Regions from separate parts of the Rubrivivax sp. JA1055 genome, predicted to be linked through region 1. Evidence: riboswitches for the same ligand, from Rfam matches in the RefSeq annotation. Region 1 holds a riboswitch; the other holds the start of a gene.
What was found. Region 1 has a riboswitch for cobalamin ahead of LOC65_RS06955 (energy-coupling factor ABC transporter permease). Riboswitches for the same ligand answer to the same signal wherever they lie in the genome.
Positions count from the first base shown of each region.

Region 2: linked by a shared signal. The riboswitch ahead of LOC65_RS13160 (TonB-dependent receptor domain-containing protein) and the one ahead of LOC65_RS06955 (energy-coupling factor ABC transporter permease) in region 1 are both predicted to bind cobalamin.

Region 1 is NZ_JAJKFP010000005.1:48,203-55,673, forward strand. Features, by position in the region: gene cobW (cobalamin biosynthesis protein CobW) at 1-771, opposite strand, end outside; gene cobO (cob(I)yrinic acid a,c-diamide adenosyltransferase) at 776-1,345, opposite strand; gene LOC65_RS06955 (energy-coupling factor ABC transporter permease) at 1,357-2,007, opposite strand; cobalamin riboswitch at 2,177-2,436, opposite strand; cobalamin riboswitch at 2,472-2,697, shown strand; gene LOC65_RS06960 (class I SAM-dependent methyltransferase) at 2,764-3,546, shown strand; gene LOC65_RS06965 (TonB-dependent receptor) at 3,578-5,710, shown strand; gene LOC65_RS06970 (ABC transporter substrate-binding protein) at 5,707-6,633, shown strand; gene LOC65_RS06975 (iron ABC transporter permease) at 6,630-7,471, shown strand, end outside.
Region 2 is NZ_JAJKFP010000006.1:810,379-817,849, forward strand. Features, by position in the region: gene LOC65_RS13150 (ABC transporter substrate-binding protein) at 1-291, opposite strand, end outside; gene LOC65_RS13155 (cobyrinate a,c-diamide synthase) at 288-1,607, opposite strand; gene LOC65_RS13160 (TonB-dependent receptor domain-containing protein) at 1,625-3,466, opposite strand; cobalamin riboswitch at 3,537-3,774, opposite strand; gene LOC65_RS13165 (YeeE/YedE family protein) at 3,928-5,043, shown strand; gene LOC65_RS13170 (cytochrome c) at 5,090-5,416, shown strand; gene LOC65_RS13175 (NAD(P)/FAD-dependent oxidoreductase) at 5,427-6,713, shown strand; gene LOC65_RS13180 (branched-chain amino acid ABC transporter substrate-binding protein) at 6,756-7,471, opposite strand, start outside.

The DNA of each region.
Region 1 (7,471 bases):
GACCGAGTCGAACTCGTCGTGGTCATGGTCCTCTTCTTCGTCGTGGTGCGTGTGGCGGCCGTCGATCGTGTCCTCGACGGCGCGGCCCAGGCCCAGCAGCACGTCAGGCGCGAGGCGGCCGTGCTGCGCGGCGAGCAGCTTGACGGCCGCCGGCGCACCGGCGCGCACCTGGGCCTCGACGGCCGCCAGCGTCGCGGCGTCGAGCGCGTCGGTCTTGTTCAGCACGACGAGGTCGGCGGTGGCGAGCTGGTCCTCGAACAGTTCGGCCAGCGGCGACTCGTGGTCGAGGTTGTCGTCGGCGCGGCGCTGCAGGTCGACGGCCTGCGGGTCGTCGGCGAAACGGCCCTCGGCCACCGCCGGCGCGTCGACGACGGTGACGACGGCGTCGACCGTGAAGGCGTGGCGCAGCGTCGGCCACTGGAAGGCCTGCACCAGCGGCTTGGGCAGCGCCAGGCCCGAGGTCTCGATGACGAGGTGGTCGATGCGCTCGCGGCGCTCGGCCAGGCGCTCCATCACCGGCGCGAACTCCTCCTGCACCGTGCAGCACAGGCAGCCGTTGGCCAGTTCGACGAGGTTGCCGTCGTCGCGGCCTTCTTCGTCGCAGCCGATGCCGCAGCCGCGCAGCAGTTCGCCGTCGATGCCGAGTTCGCCGAACTCGTTGACGATGACGGCGATGCGGCGGCCGCCGGCGTTCGTCAGCAGGTGGCGCAGCAGCGTCGTCTTGCCGGCGCCGAGGAAGCCGGTGACGATGGTCGCGGGGATCTTGTGCATGGGTTCAGTCCTCGATGCCGCGCTGTGCAGGCACGCCGGCGTCGTAGTGGTGTTTCAGTTTGGTCATCTCGGTGACGGTGTCGGCGGCTTCGATGAGCTCCGGCGGCGCGCCGCGCCCGGTCAGCAGCACGTGGACCTGCGGCGGGCGCGCGCGCAGGCAGGCCAGCAACTCGTCCAGCGGGATCCAGCCGTAGCGCAGCGGCGCCATCACCTCGTCGAGCACGACGAGAAAGTGCTCGCCCGACAGCACCGTGTCGCGCACACGGTGCCAGCCGGCACGCGCCAGCTCGGCGGAGTGGCCCAGGTCGCGGCTCTTCCAGCTGAAGCCGTCGCCCAGGCCTTCGATCGGGATGCCCAGCTGCTCGAACAGCCGGTGCTCGCCGAAACGCGCCGAGGGCACTTTCATGAACTGGTAGACCTTCACCGCCTTGCCGCGGCCGTGGGCGCGCAGCGCCAGGCCGAAGGCGGCGGTGCTCTTGCCCTTGCCCGGCCCGGTGTGCACGATCACCAGCCCCCGGCGTTCGCCCTGAGGGCGCGGTTTGTCGCGATCGAACGGGGGCGTTTCGATCTGCATGGTGCCGTCCGTCAGGCGGCGGCGGTGAGCCGCTCGTCCAGGCAGGCGCGCGCCCAGCCGGCTTCGCGCCAGCGGCGCACGGCGCGCACGATCAGCAGCGTGAACACCGGCTCCAGCGCCACCAGCACGAGGTAGGACGAAGCGAAACGCGCCCAGTCGGCCAGCGGCGTCGCTTCCTGGCCGATGGCCAGCCAGAAGCCGACCATCGCCGTGACGCCGGCGTAGTAGGCGGCGTCCAGACGCAGCACGGTGGCGACACGCGCCTCGCTGACCTGCGCGGCCGACAGGCGGCGGCCGATGCCGAAGTGCACGGCGGTCAGCGGCACGACCAGCGACAGCGTGTTCACCGCCAGGTGCAGCAGGTCCTGCGGCTCGAACAGCAAGCCTTGCAGCGCGAGGCCGAGCGCGAAGCCGAACAGCGTCGGCAGGTAACCCAGCAGCAGGTAGATCGGCATCGCGCCGATGAAGTGCAGCTCCGACGGGCCGACGGCCATGTGGAAGGACTGCATGAACAGCGAGAAGAAGACCGCCGCGAGCAGCGTGCGCAGCCACAGCGCCGGGCGCTTGGCGAGTGCCGGCAGGTGCGCCAGCAGCACGCCGCCGGCGGCGACGTTGGCGGCGAGGATCTTGGTCTGGGCGAGGACGCCGGGTTCGATGTGCATCGGGTGCTCCTGGGTCGAGACGGCGCGACGACGGCGGCCCGCCGCCGCACGACGGCTCGGGCGCGGCGACACGGCACGCGCTGGGAAGGGACGGCTCGGAAAACGTGAGACGGGTTCGGCGCGCCCGGCCGCTTCCCCGCGGCTGGCGCTACACGGCGCGCCGCTCGCGCGGGCACGCCACCTCGTTGGCCGGTATCCGGGCTGGCGGACCTGTCCGTGACGCCTTCCCGGTGGCGACGCTGGCGCGCCGCCGTCCCAGTGGCCGTGTCACGGGCCGGAAGAGCCGGCACGAAGCCGTCTTTCCGTCCGCTTACCGTTGCGGGGGCAGCTCAGGTTGGGGCTCGCGCCGTGACGGCCTCGCCCTTCCTGATTCCCGTTGAACTGCCTCGGCGGAAAGCCTCGGCGAGCACCAACGCGGCGCATGATACAGGTCAGGTCTCGCGGCGGGGCCGCCGGCGGCGCTGGTTATGATGCCGGCCGTTGGTGCTCGCGCCCACCCTCCGGTGGATGCAGTTCAACGGGAATCAGGGAGGGGCCTCGTGCCCCCAACCTGAGCTGCCCCCGCAACGGTAAGCGGACGGGGCCTCACCGGCCCCAGCTCGTGTCGAAGCCACTGGGAGTCGTCTCCTGGGAAGGACACACGGGTCGTCTCCGCCAGCCCGGATACCGGCCAACGAGGTGGCGTGCCGCGCGAGCGGCAGGCCGTAAGGCGCCAGGCTGCGGGGAAGCGGCCAGGGCGCGTACGCCGGTATTCCCATGTCTTCCAACGCGCCGGAACTCCGGCCCGACGCCGCCACGCCCTGCGCCTGGGGCGAGGCCGAAGCCGCGTTCTACGCGCACACCATCGTGCGCTCGGGTTACGCCCGCGCCGTGCTGCCGCTGCTGCCGCGCTCGCTGCCCGATCTGCTCGACATCGGTGCCGGCAGCGGCGTGCTCAGCCGCCGCATGCTCGCGCCCGGCGCGCGCTGGCACGCCGTCGAACCGCAGCCCGAGATGCAGCGCCGGCTGCTCGCGCGGCGACCGGCGCTGGCCGTGCGCGGCATCCGTCTGGAGCTGTCGCCCGTCGACTGGACGCAGCTCGAGCCCGCCGTCGCCGCCGACACGCTGCTGGCCGCGCACCTGCCGCCGGCGCAGCGTGAACCCGCCGCCTTCCACGACGCGATGGCCACACGCTGGCGCCGCTGCATGGCCTGGGTCGTGCCGGCGCAGGCCGGGCCGGCGACTTTCTGCCTGGCCGGCGTGCTGACGCCCGAACTGCACGGCGCCGACACGCGCCCGGTCGTCGAACGTGTGCTCGCCGCACTGGGCCCCACACGCGCGCCGCAGGCGCTGCACTTCGCCGACTGGCGCTACGAGGTGTGTTTCGAGTCGCTGGCCGCGGCCCAGGCGCACGTCTTCGAGCGCCTGCGTCTGCTGCCCGGCGACGAACGCCGGCCGCAGGTGCTGGCCCAGGTCGCCGCCTCGGCGCGGCCCGGCCGCCGCGGCCTGCGCCTGGGCTGCGCCAAACGCAGCGCGGTGCTGCTCTGGCACCGCGACTGACCCTGTTTCCCTCCCTCCAGAAGAAGAGACGATGAAGATGAAGCCACAGGAAAGATCACCGTCGCGCCACTGGCGCCCTGCCGTGCTGGCGCTGCTGCTGCCGGCCGCCGCCCAGGCCCAGAGCGAGGCCGTCGAGACGGTGCAGATCACCGCCGAGCGCCGCGTCGTCACCGCGACACGCGTCGCCGAAGACCCGCTGGATCTGCCGTTCAGCACCTACGCCGTCGGCCGCGACGAGATGGACGCCGTCGGCGCGCGCACGCTGGAAGACGCGCTGCGCGCGGTGCCCGGGCTGCAGCACGGCACCCAGGGCAACTACTTCACGCGGTTCGAGACCCGCGGCCTGCGCGACACCCAGGACGTGCTGGTGCTGATCGACGGCGTGCCGCTGCGCCTGCTGCAGGGCAACGCCGACCTGACGCTGGTCGCGCCCGACCTGCTGGAGCGCATCGAGTTCATCAAGGGCCCGGCTTCGGCGCTGTACGGCCGCAACGCGATCGGCGGCGTCGTGCAGATGTTCATCGAACCCGAGGCCGAAGGCGGCAGCGCGCGCGCGACGCTGGGCAGCTTCGGCCGCCGCGACCTCGGCCTGCGCCAGCGCTGGGACGGCGAACGCGGCCATCTGTCGGTGGGCGCCGCCTACAGCCGCGTCGACGGCTTCCAGGACGGCACGCCGCGCGACCAGGCCACGGCCAGCGTCGGCGGCGAGCTGGCGATGACCCGCGACTGGGCCAGCAGCGTGCAGCTCTTTTCCAGCCAGGTGAACGCCAAACGCGGCTCGATCGTGCCGCTGAAGGACGGCCATCCGATGTTCGGCATAGCCCCGGAGGACAACTACGGCATCCCCGGCGCGCACGTCGACGGCGAGTACCTGAGCCTGGCCTGGCGCAACCGCGTGCGGCTGACGCCGGCGATCAGCTTCGAGCACCTGAGCAGCATGGCGCGCTACGACCGCCTGTTCCAGGGCGGCATCACCATCGTGCCGCCGCCGGCCGCCGTCACCAAGGGCTGGTCGGAGACCGACACCCAGGACCGCGGGCTGTTCCACGAGTTCACGCTGAACGCCAAGGCCGAACTCGGTGTGACACGGCACGCGCTGCAGCTCGGGCTGAACCTCGAGTCCGGCTGGCAGGACCAGGCCTCGCCGTCGTTCAGCGGCGCACCGACCTATCGCGGCCCCGACTACGACACGCCGGTCAGCAACGTCGGCAGCGATCCGCGCGGCATCCGCGGCCCGGTGACCGACTCGCGCTTCGACCAGCGCGTGCGCAGCCTGTACCTGCAGGACCGCATCGACATCGGCGCGCTGAGCCTCAGCGCCGGCCTGCGCCACGACCGCTTCGAGCAGACGCTGCAGCGCAGCGGCACCGCCGTGCAGGCGCGCCAGGAGGCCAGCCGCACCAGCCCGCGGCTGGGCGCCGACTGGCGCTACGCGGCCTCGGCGGCGAGCGAGAACGCGCTGTTCGCCAACTGGGCCGAAGGCTTCCGGCCGCAGGCCGTGGCGCTGAACACGCGCTCGGGTGTCGTCGTGCCGGCGCTGCTGCGCCCGGAAGTCACGCGCAGCGTCGAGATCGGCGCCAAGGGCCGCGCGCTCGACGACCGCTGGAGCTACCAGGTGGCGCTGTTCCAGGCCGACAAGACCGACGGCCAGCGATCGTTTCGCACCGGGCCCGACAGCTTCATCTTCACCAATGCCAGCTCGCGCGTGCGCGGGCTGGAGACGCTGCTGCGCGCGCGGCTGTCGGCGGCCTGGTCGGGTTACGCCCACTACACCTGGCAGGACGCGCGGCTGCGCGACTTCCCGACCTATGACAGCGCCGGCAACCCGGGGCCGAACTACGCCGGCAACCGCATGCGCATGTCGGCGCGCCTCATCGCCGGCGCCGGCCTCGCCTGGTCGCAAGGCGACTGGCAGTGGACGGGCAGCGCCAACCACGTCGGCCGCCGTCCGCTGCGCGACAACATCGAGCACTCGCAGATCCTGCCGTCGTACACGCTGCTGGCGACGGCCGTCACCTGGCAGGCGACGCCGCGGCTGTCGGTGCAGGCCGGCGTCGACAACCTCGCCGACGTCGAGTACATCGCCGACGACTTCTCGTCGCAGGAAGCAGGCTGCTTCGGCACACCGCGCAGCCTGTTCCTGCGGCTGAAGGCGCAGTGGTGAGCGGGCCCTCGTCGCCCGCGCGGCGTGCGCTGCTGGCCGGCGCGGCGTTGTGCTGCGCCGGGCGCGAGGCGGCAGCCGCAGGCACCTGGCCGCGCAGCGTCACCGACGCGCTGGGGCGAACCCTGCGGCTGGCGGCGCCGCCACAGCGCATCGTCGCGATCTTCCCGAGCAACATCGAGATCGTCTTCGCGCTGGGACTGGAAGCGCGCGTCGCGGCGATCGGTGGGCGCGTGCGATATCCCGAGGCAGCGCTGGCCAAACCGTCGGTCGGCGGCGCGCTGGGTTATTCGCCCGAGGCGCTGGCGGCGCTGAAGCCCGACCTGATCGTGCTGACGCCGTCGCACGGCAGCGCGCTGGGCCTCGTCGAACCCTTCGAACGCGCCGGCGTCGCGGTGCTGGTGCTGGCGCACCCGGACCTGGCGGCGGTGCGGCGCAACATCGACCTCGTCGGCCGCGCCACCGGCAGCGAAGCCGCCGCGGCGGCGCTGCTGACGCGTTTCGACGACTCGCTGGCGGCCATCCGCCAGGCCTGGCAGGGCCGGCCGCAGCCGAGCGTGTACCTGGAGACCGCGGCCGCCGCACGCGGCGCCTACCAGACCGTCGGCCGCGGGCACTACGCCGACGACGCGCTGGCCTGCGCCGGCGGGCGCAACGTCTTTACCGACCTGGCCGGCGCGCAGCAGGTCAGCGCCGAGGCGGTGCTGCTGCGTGACCCGGAGGTCATCGTCTCGCTGCAGGCGGTGCCGAAGCCAGCCGAGGAGATCGCGGCGCGGCCCGGTTGGTCGCGGCTGCGCGCGGTGCGCGAAGGGCGCGTCGTCGTGCTGCCGCGCAGCCACTTCCTGATCCCCGGGCCGCGTCAGGCCGAGGCCGTGCTGGCCTACGCGCGTGCGCTGCATCCGCAGGCTTTCGGAGCGGCGGCATGAGGGCGCGGCAGGCGATGCCGCTGCTGGCCGCGGCGCTGCTGGTGGCGCTGGTGCTGGCGCTCAGCGGCGGCGCGGCCTGGGTGGCGCCGGCGCAGTGGCTGGGCGGCGACGGGCTGATGCACGACCTGGTCTGGGTCTGGCGCGCGCCGCGTGTCGCGGCGGCGTTTTTCGTCGGCGCCTGCCTGGCGCTGGCCGGGCTGCTGTTCCAGGGCGTGTTCCGCAACCCGCTGGCCGAGCCCTATCTGCTGGGCAGCGCCTCGGGCGCCGCGGTGGGCGCGGCCGTCGCGCTGCTGCTGCCGCAGTGGCTGCCGCCGGGCTGGTCGCTGCCGCTGCTGGCGTTCGCCGGCGCCTGGGGCGCGAGCTGGCTGGTGCTGGCCGTCGGCCGCTGGCAGCCGGCACGGCTGCTGCTGGCCGGCGTCGCGCTGGCGGCCATTCTGTCGGCGCTGCGCGGGCTGCTGCTGATGCTCTTCGGCGACGAGTCGACCAATCTGCGCGCGCTGATCTCCTGGCAGTTGGGCGGTGTGCAGACGCCGACCGCAGCGCAGTGCGCGGCCTTCGTGCCGCTGCTGGTGCTGCTGGCCGCCGGCGCCCGGCGGCTGGCTTTCGGGCTGGACGCGCTCGGCCTGGGCGAACAGGCGGCACACGGCATGGGCGTGCGCGTGCCGCGGCTGGTCGCGCAGGCGGTACTGCTGGCGGCGCTGGCCACGGCGCTGGCGGTCTGCTGGGGCGGGCTGATCGGCTTCGTCGGCCTCGTGGTGCCGCATCTGCTGCGCTGGTGGCTGGGGCCGCTGCACGGCCGGCTGGTGCCGGCCTGCGTGCTCGCCGGGGGCACGGCGAT
Region 2 (7,471 bases), on a different contig from region 1:
GGGCCGCAGCGCGACCACCGCCTCGATGATCGCGTCCTCCATGCCGCCGACACGCGGCAGCGCCGCCAGCGCCGGCGGCCAGTTGGAGAAACGGTCGACGCCGACCAGCCGGTCGCCGGCCCCGAGCACCCAGACCGTCTCGGTCAGCGACGGCAGCAGCGAGACGATGCGCTGCGGCGGCGCCTGCAGCCGCAGCTCGGTGCCGCGTGCGTCGCGCACGACGACCGGCGCCGCGGCCGCCCCGGCCGCCAGCGCCAGCGCCGCCAGCAGGATCAGCAGGCGCCGGATCATGCGAGCGCTCCCGGCGAGAACAGCCGCGCCGTCAGTTCGGGCGACGAGGCGAACCACGGGTGGAACCAGCTCGCCTTCAGCGCGCCGAGTTCGTACACCGGCTCGCCCGGCGGCAGCGGCAGGCCGGCGCCGGCACGCGCCGGTTCGGTGTGCAGGGCGGCCACCAGCCCGGTCTCGAAGCGCGACCAGTGGAAGCTGTGGCCGCGCAGCTCGCCACGGCCGAAGACGAGGCGGTGCGGGCCCAGCGCGGCGACACGCTGGCCGAGCACCGCGCGACCGGGCAGCAGGCCCCAGAGGCGGTGCTCGCGGCCCTGGCCGTCGACGAGGGTCTCGGCCAGCGCCATCATGCCGCCGCACTCGGCCCAGACCGGGCGGTCGGCCGCCAGGTGCGCCGCGAGTTGCGCCGCCAGGTCGCGGCGGGCGGCCAGCGCCTCGGCGTGCAGCTCCGGGTAGCCGCCGGGCAGCCAGACGGCGTCGCAGTCGGGCAGCGCGTCGCCGGCCAGCGGCGAGAAGAACACCGTCTCGGCGCCGAGCGCGTGCAGGGTCTGCAGATTCGCCGGATAGACGAACGCGAACGCCGCGTCGTGCGCGACGGCGATGCGCCGGCCGTCGAGCCGGCGGTGCGGCGCGGCCGGCGCGGCGACCGGCGGCGGCACCCACTGCGGCCAGTCGGCCAGGGCCCGCGCGCCCAGCGGTGTCGAGGCCAGCGCGTCGGCGGCGGCGTCGAGCCGGGCCAGCGCATCGGGCAGCTCGCCGGCGGCGCTCAGGCCGAGATGGCGCTCCGGCAGCGCGAAGCGGCCGTCGGCCGGCAGCGCGCCGGCCCAGCCGGCCTCGGGCGGCAGCGCCGCCTGCAGCATCGTCGCGTGGCGCGCGCCGCCGACGCGGTTGGCCAGCACACCGGCCCAGCGCAGCTCGCGCCAGCTGCGCAGCCCGTGCACGAGGGCGCCGAAGGTGGCGGCCATCTTCGCCGCGTCGATGACCGCCAGCACCGGCAGGCCGAAACGCTGCGCCAGGTCGGCCGCGCTGGGCTCGCCGTCGTACAGGCCCATCACGCCCTCGACGACGACGAGCTCGGCCTCGGCCGCCGCCTGTGCCAGACGCGCCGCGCAGTCGGCTTCGCCGTTGATCCACAGGTCCAGCGTGTCGACGCTGGCGCCGCTGGCCAGCGCCAGCCATTGGGGATCGAGGAAGTCGGGGCCGCACTTGAAGGCCCGCACGCGCGCGCCGCGGCGCGCGTGCAGCCGCGCCAGCGCGCAGGCGACGGTGGTCTTGCCCTGGCCGGAGGCCGGGGCGGCGACGAGCACGACGGCGGCCATCGTCCCGGTCCCCGCGCTCAGACCGCCCAGCGCAGCACGACGAGCGCGCTGCGGCCGGCGACGTTGTAGCTGCGCGCGAGCGCGTAGTCCTTGTCGCCCGCGTTGTCGAGGCGCGCCTGCAGCGTCAGGCCCTTGCCGAGCGTGGTCTCGGCGCTCAGGTTGACGAGGCCGTAGCCGCCCAGGCGCCGGGTGTTGGCGGCGTCGTCCCAGCGTTCGCCGGCGGCCTGGACCTCGGCGCCGAGGCGCCAGCCGGCGAGCACGGTGTCCGCGCCCAGCGTCGCCAGGCGGCGCGCACGGCGGGCGATCAGCTTGTCGGTGGCCTCGTTCCTCGGGTCGTGGAAGTCCGCCGAGGCGCGCAGCGCGACGGCGCCGACGCGCGTGCGGCCGGACAGCGTCAGCCCCTCGTAGCTCGCCTGGCCGACGTTCTCGTAGCAGCCTCTGGCCGACACGCAGGCACCGGCGGCGCCGAAGACGATCAGGTCCTCGACCTTGTTGCGCCAGGCGACGAGGCCGATCTCGTGCTCGCCGGCGCTGCGGCGCAGGCCGATCTCGAGGTTGCGGCCGCTCTCGGGCACCAGGTTCGGGACGCCGTAGTCGCTGAAGCGCTGGTACAGCGTCGGCGCGCGGAACGAGGTCGCGGCCGACGCCGTCAGGCGCCAGGCCGGCGCGAAGCGCCAGCCCCAGGCCAGGCTGCCGGTGCCCTTGCCGCCGAACTCGCTGTCGTCGTCGTGGCGGGCGTGGGCCTGCAGCGAATGCACGCCGAACTCGCCGCGCCAGCCCAGCGCGACGCCGTCCTGCGAACGTTCGTCCTGCAGCCGCACGGCCGTGGCCGAGGCCAGGTTGTCCAGGCGGTCCTCGCGCCGCTCCAGCGTCAGCGAGACCCGCTGGCCGGGCCGCAACTGCTGCTCGTGCTGCAGCGTCAGGTCGCGCAAGCGCGTGCGCGTCTGGTAGATGCTGGGCTCGGTCTCGTAGAGGCTGCGCGACTCGGACAGCCGGGCGCTGCTCAGCGCCTGCTCGTTCCACTGGCCGCGCCAGGACAGCGCGGTGGTGCGCAGTTCGTGATGCGAGCGGTCGTCGCGCGTCGAGCTGCCGTCGTAGCGGGCGTTCAGGTGGCTGTCGGTCATCGAGGCCTCGACACGGTGCTCCGGCGCGAGCTGCCAGCCCACGCGGGCCTGCAGCGAACCGCGGCGCCAGCCGTCGGTGTCGGGATTCTGGCCGTCGCGCGCATCGAAGCCGTTGCTGTCGCTCCAGCCGGCCGACAGCGCGTAGTCCAGGCGCCCGTCCGAGCCCGAGAGCCCGGCGTCGGCGAGCCGGCTGCCGCGGCTGCCCCAGCCCAGGCCGCCGCTGGCGCGCAGCGCGCCCTGGCCGCGGCGGGTGAAGACCTGCACCACGCCGCCGACGGCGTCCGAGCCGTAGACCGCGGCCGCCGGACCACGCAGCACCTCGACGCGTTCGATGCGGTCCAGCGCGATCTGCTCCCAGGCGGCGCCGCCGGTGCTCTGCGAGTCGACGCGCACGCCGTCGACGTAGACCGCGGTGTGGCGCGTCTCGCCGCCGCGGATGTAGACGCTGGTGCTGCCGCCGGGGCCGCCGTTGCGGCTGATCTCGATGCCGGGCAGGCGGGCGAGCAGGTCGGCGACGCTGCTCGCGCCGCTGCGCTCGATCGCCGCGCGGTCGACGAGCGAGACGTCGGCCAGCGTCTGCGACAGACGCTCTTCGAGACGGCTGGCGGTGATGACGATCGGGTCTTCGCCGGCCTGGGCGAAGGCCGCCGGCGCGACGGCGGCGGCGACGGCGAGACGGGTGGCGAGAGCGCAGGCGCGCAGCGGGGCGTTCAAGCCCGGGACGGAAGTCGACATGAAAAAAGTCAGAGTCGGCGCGGCCGACCACCTCCCCGCAGCCGCCGCTGTACGGTGCCCGCGCCGCAGGCGCACGCACCCCCACGTTGGCCGGTATCCGGGCTGGCGGCGCGACCCGTGTGCCCTTCCCAGGCGCTTGACCCAGTGGATTCGACACGAGCGGAAGCCTGCGAGGGCTCCGACCGCTTACCGTTGCGGGGGCAGCTCAGGTTGGGGGCGAACCGGCGACACCGTGTCGCCCCTTCCTGATTCCCGTTGAACTGTCCCGGCAGACGCCGGGGACGAGCACCAACGGGGCGCATGATAGGCAAGGCCACGGCAGCGCCGGGGCACGTTGCGCGATTCCTTGATGACAATCAAGCGAACGCCTCGACCGTCTTCCTTGCCTGGCGCAGAAGCACATGCGCATCGCGCACAAGCCGTGCGCCGGGACGGCCGGCAGCCGCCGCGACAATGCCGACATGCCCACCGCGGAAGAACTCGAGGCCCACCTGCGCCTGCTGCTGGCCGGCGCCTTCGTCATCGGCGCGGCCTTCGGCGCCATCTCGCAGCGCACCCACTTCTGCACGATGGGTGCGCTGGCCGACGTCTTCGCCTTCGGCGACCGCACCCGGCTGCGGGCCTGGGTCGCCGCCGTCGCCGTCGCGGTGCTGGGCTTTCACCTGATGGTGGGCCTGGGCTGGGTGCGTGCGGCCGACAGCCTGTACGGCGGCACACGCGTGGGCTGGCTGTCGGCGATCGTCGGTGGCGCGATGTTCGGCCTGGGCATGGTGCTGGCGTCGGGCTGCGCGGCACGCAACCTGGTGCGCCTGGGCGGCGGCAGCCTGAAGTCGCTGGTCGTCGTGCTCGTCGTCGGCGCCAGCGGCTTCGCGGCGATGAAGGGCGTCAGCGCGGTGCTGCGCGTGGCCAGCGTCGACCGCGTCGGCTTCGAGCTGCCGGCCGGCCAGGACGCGGCCGGTGCGCTGGCCGCCGCCACCGGCCTGCCGCTGCAGACGCTCGCCCCCTGGCTCGGCGCGGCGGTGGCCGCGGCGCTGCTGGCCTGGGTGCTGGCACGGCCCGAAGGCCGCGGCCGCGAGGTCGCCGGCGGCGCCGCGATCGGGGTGCTGGTGGTCGCCGCCTGGTGGCTGTCGGGCCGGCTGGGTTTCGTGCCCGAACACCCCGAGACGCTGGAGCCGGCCTTCCTGGCGACGAACTCGCGGCGCATGGAGTCGCTGAGCCTGGTCGCGCCGCTGGCCTGGGGCCTGGACTGGCTGCTGTTCTTCAGCGACAGCCGCAAGACGCTGACGATCGGCATCTGCAGCGCCGCCGGCATCGTCGCCGGCTCGGCCGCGGTCGCGCTGGCCACACGCAGCTTTCGCTGGCAGGGTTTCGCCGGCACCGAGGACACGGCCGGCCATCTCGTCGGCGCGGTCCTGATGGGCACCGGCGGCGTCACCGCGCTGGGCTGCACCGTCGGGCAAGGAATCGCAGGTCTATCGACGCTTTCCGCGCATAGCGCCATCGCCGTCTCGGCTATGGTCCTCGGCGGCTTCGCAGGCCTGGCGCTGCAGCGCCGGCGCATCGAACGCTGCGGCTGAACCCACCACCCCACCACGATCGGAGGACAACGACATGAGATCGCCGATGCGACCGATGCTGGTCGCGCTGGGCGCCGCGAGCCTGGCGCTGCCGGCCGCCGCCGACCTGCGGGCCGACGAGGCGCTGGCCGCGCGCTCGGTCGCCGCCACCTGCGCCAACTGCCACGGCACCGACGGCCACTCGCGCACGGCGATCAAGTCGCTGGCGGGCCAGCCGGCCGAGCGCATCCTGCAGTCGATCGCCGACTACCGCAGCGGCGCGCAGCCGTCGACGATCATGGCGCAGATCCTGCGCGGCTACAGCGACGAGCAGCTGCGGCTGGCGGCGCACTGGTTCGCGGCGCAGCCGGCCCGGCCGGCCGACGCCCGCTAGGAGCGACACGATGCAGCAACCCGATCGTTTCGCCCTCTCGCGCCGCCGCCTGCTGGGCGCGGGGCTGGCCGGCGGCACGCTGGCGCTGGCCGGCTGCGCCGGCAACCGCGTCGTCCAGCCGACACCCGGACGTGTCGTCGTCGTCGGCGGCGGTTTCGGCGGCGCCACCGCGGCACGCTACCTGCGGCTGTGGGGCGGTGTCGACGTCACGCTGGTCGAACGCGAGGCGGCGTTCGTCTCCTGCCCGATCTCCAACCTGGTGCTTGGCGGCTGGCGCACGCTGGACGACATCACGCGCGGCTACGACGGCCTGGCCGCCGCCGGCGTCAAGCGGGTGCGCGGCGAGGCCGTGGCGATCGACCCCGAACGCCGCCTGCTGCGCCTGGCCGACGGCAGCACCCTGCCCTGGGACCGGCTGATCGTCGCGCCCGGCATCGACTTCGACACCGCCGCGATCCCCGGCCTGCAGCCGGCACTCGACGCCGGCAGCGTGACGCACGCCTGGAAGGCCGGGCCGCAGACCGTCGCGCTGCGCCGCCAACTCGAGGCCCTGCCCGACGGCGGTGTCGTCGCGATGACGATCCCGCGCGCCCCTTACCGCTGCCCGCCGGGGCCTTACGAACGCGCCGCCGTCATCGCCGGCTGGCTGAAGCAGGCGCGGCCGCGCGCCAAGCTGCTGGTGCTCGACGCCAATGCCGAGATCCAGTCGAAGAAGGCGCTGTTCGAGCGCGCGTTCAAGGAGCACTACGCCGGCATCGTCGAGTACCGGCCGAACGCCGAGCTGCGCGAGGTCTCGGGGCGGCTCGCGCGTTTCGACTTCGAGGACGTGAAGGCCGACGTGCTCAACGTCATCCCGCCGCAGCGCGCCGGCCGGCTGGCGCAGGACGCGGGGCTGGTGACGGTCAACGGGCGCTGGGTGGGTGTCGACTGGCTGACGCTGGAGTCGCAGGCGCTGCCGGGCGTGCACGTGCTCGGCGACGCCACCTTCTCGGCGCCGCTGATGCCCAAGAGCGGACACATGGCCAACCAGCACGCCAAGGTGGCGGCGGCGGCGGTGATCCAGCGGCTGCGCGGCGAGCCGGTGAACCCGGCGCCGCTGGTGATGAACACCTGCTACAGCTACCTGTCGGCGACGCACGCGGTGCACGTCGCCTCGGTGCACCCTTACGACGCCGCCGAGAAGACCTTCAAGGCGGTGCCGGCCTCGGTCGGCGTGTCCAAGGACTGGAACACCGCCGAGGCGCTGTACGCGCAGGCCTGGGCCGAGAACATCTGGGCCGACGCGCTGGCGCTGTGAGCTTGCGGGCGGCCCCCGCGGGGGTGCCGCCCGCCGCCGCCGTCAGCGAACGACGGCGATCTCTTCGCGCTGGCCGCCCTTGAAGGTGTAGAGCGTCAGCGCGCCGTTCTTGATGTCGCCCTTCTCGTCGAAGGCGATCGTGCCGGTGACGCCCGGGACGCTGATCTTGGCCAGCACCGGCAGGTACTTCGCCGGGTCGGCCGAGCCGGCCTTGACCATCGCCTCGACCATCACCTTGGTCGCGTCGTAGGTGTAGGGCGAGTAGATCTGCACTTCGGTGCCGAACTTCTTCTTGAAGTCGGCCTTGAACTTGTCCATCACCGGCTTCTGCGCGCCTTCGACACCGCCGGCGATCGCGCAGACCACCTGGCCGTCGGGCACCTGGCCCGAAGCCAGCTTCGGCAGCTCGGCGGTGCAGACGCCGTCGCCGCCCATGAACTTCGACGTGATGCCGAGCTGCTTCATCTGGCGCAGCATCGGGCCACCGACGGCGTCCATGCCGCCGTAGAAGATGACGTCGGGCTTGGCGGCCTTGATGCCGGTGAGGATGCCGGTGAAGTCGGTCGCCTTGTCGTTGGTGAACTCGCGCTTGACGATGTTCGCGCCGGCGGCCTTGGCGGCCTTCTCGAACTCGGTGGCCACGCCCTGGCCGTAGGCGGTGCGGTCGTCGATGACGGCGACGGTCTTGGCCTTCAGCGTCTGCACCGCGTAGCGGCCCAGCGTGCCGCCGAGCTGGGCGTCGTCGGCGACCATGCGGA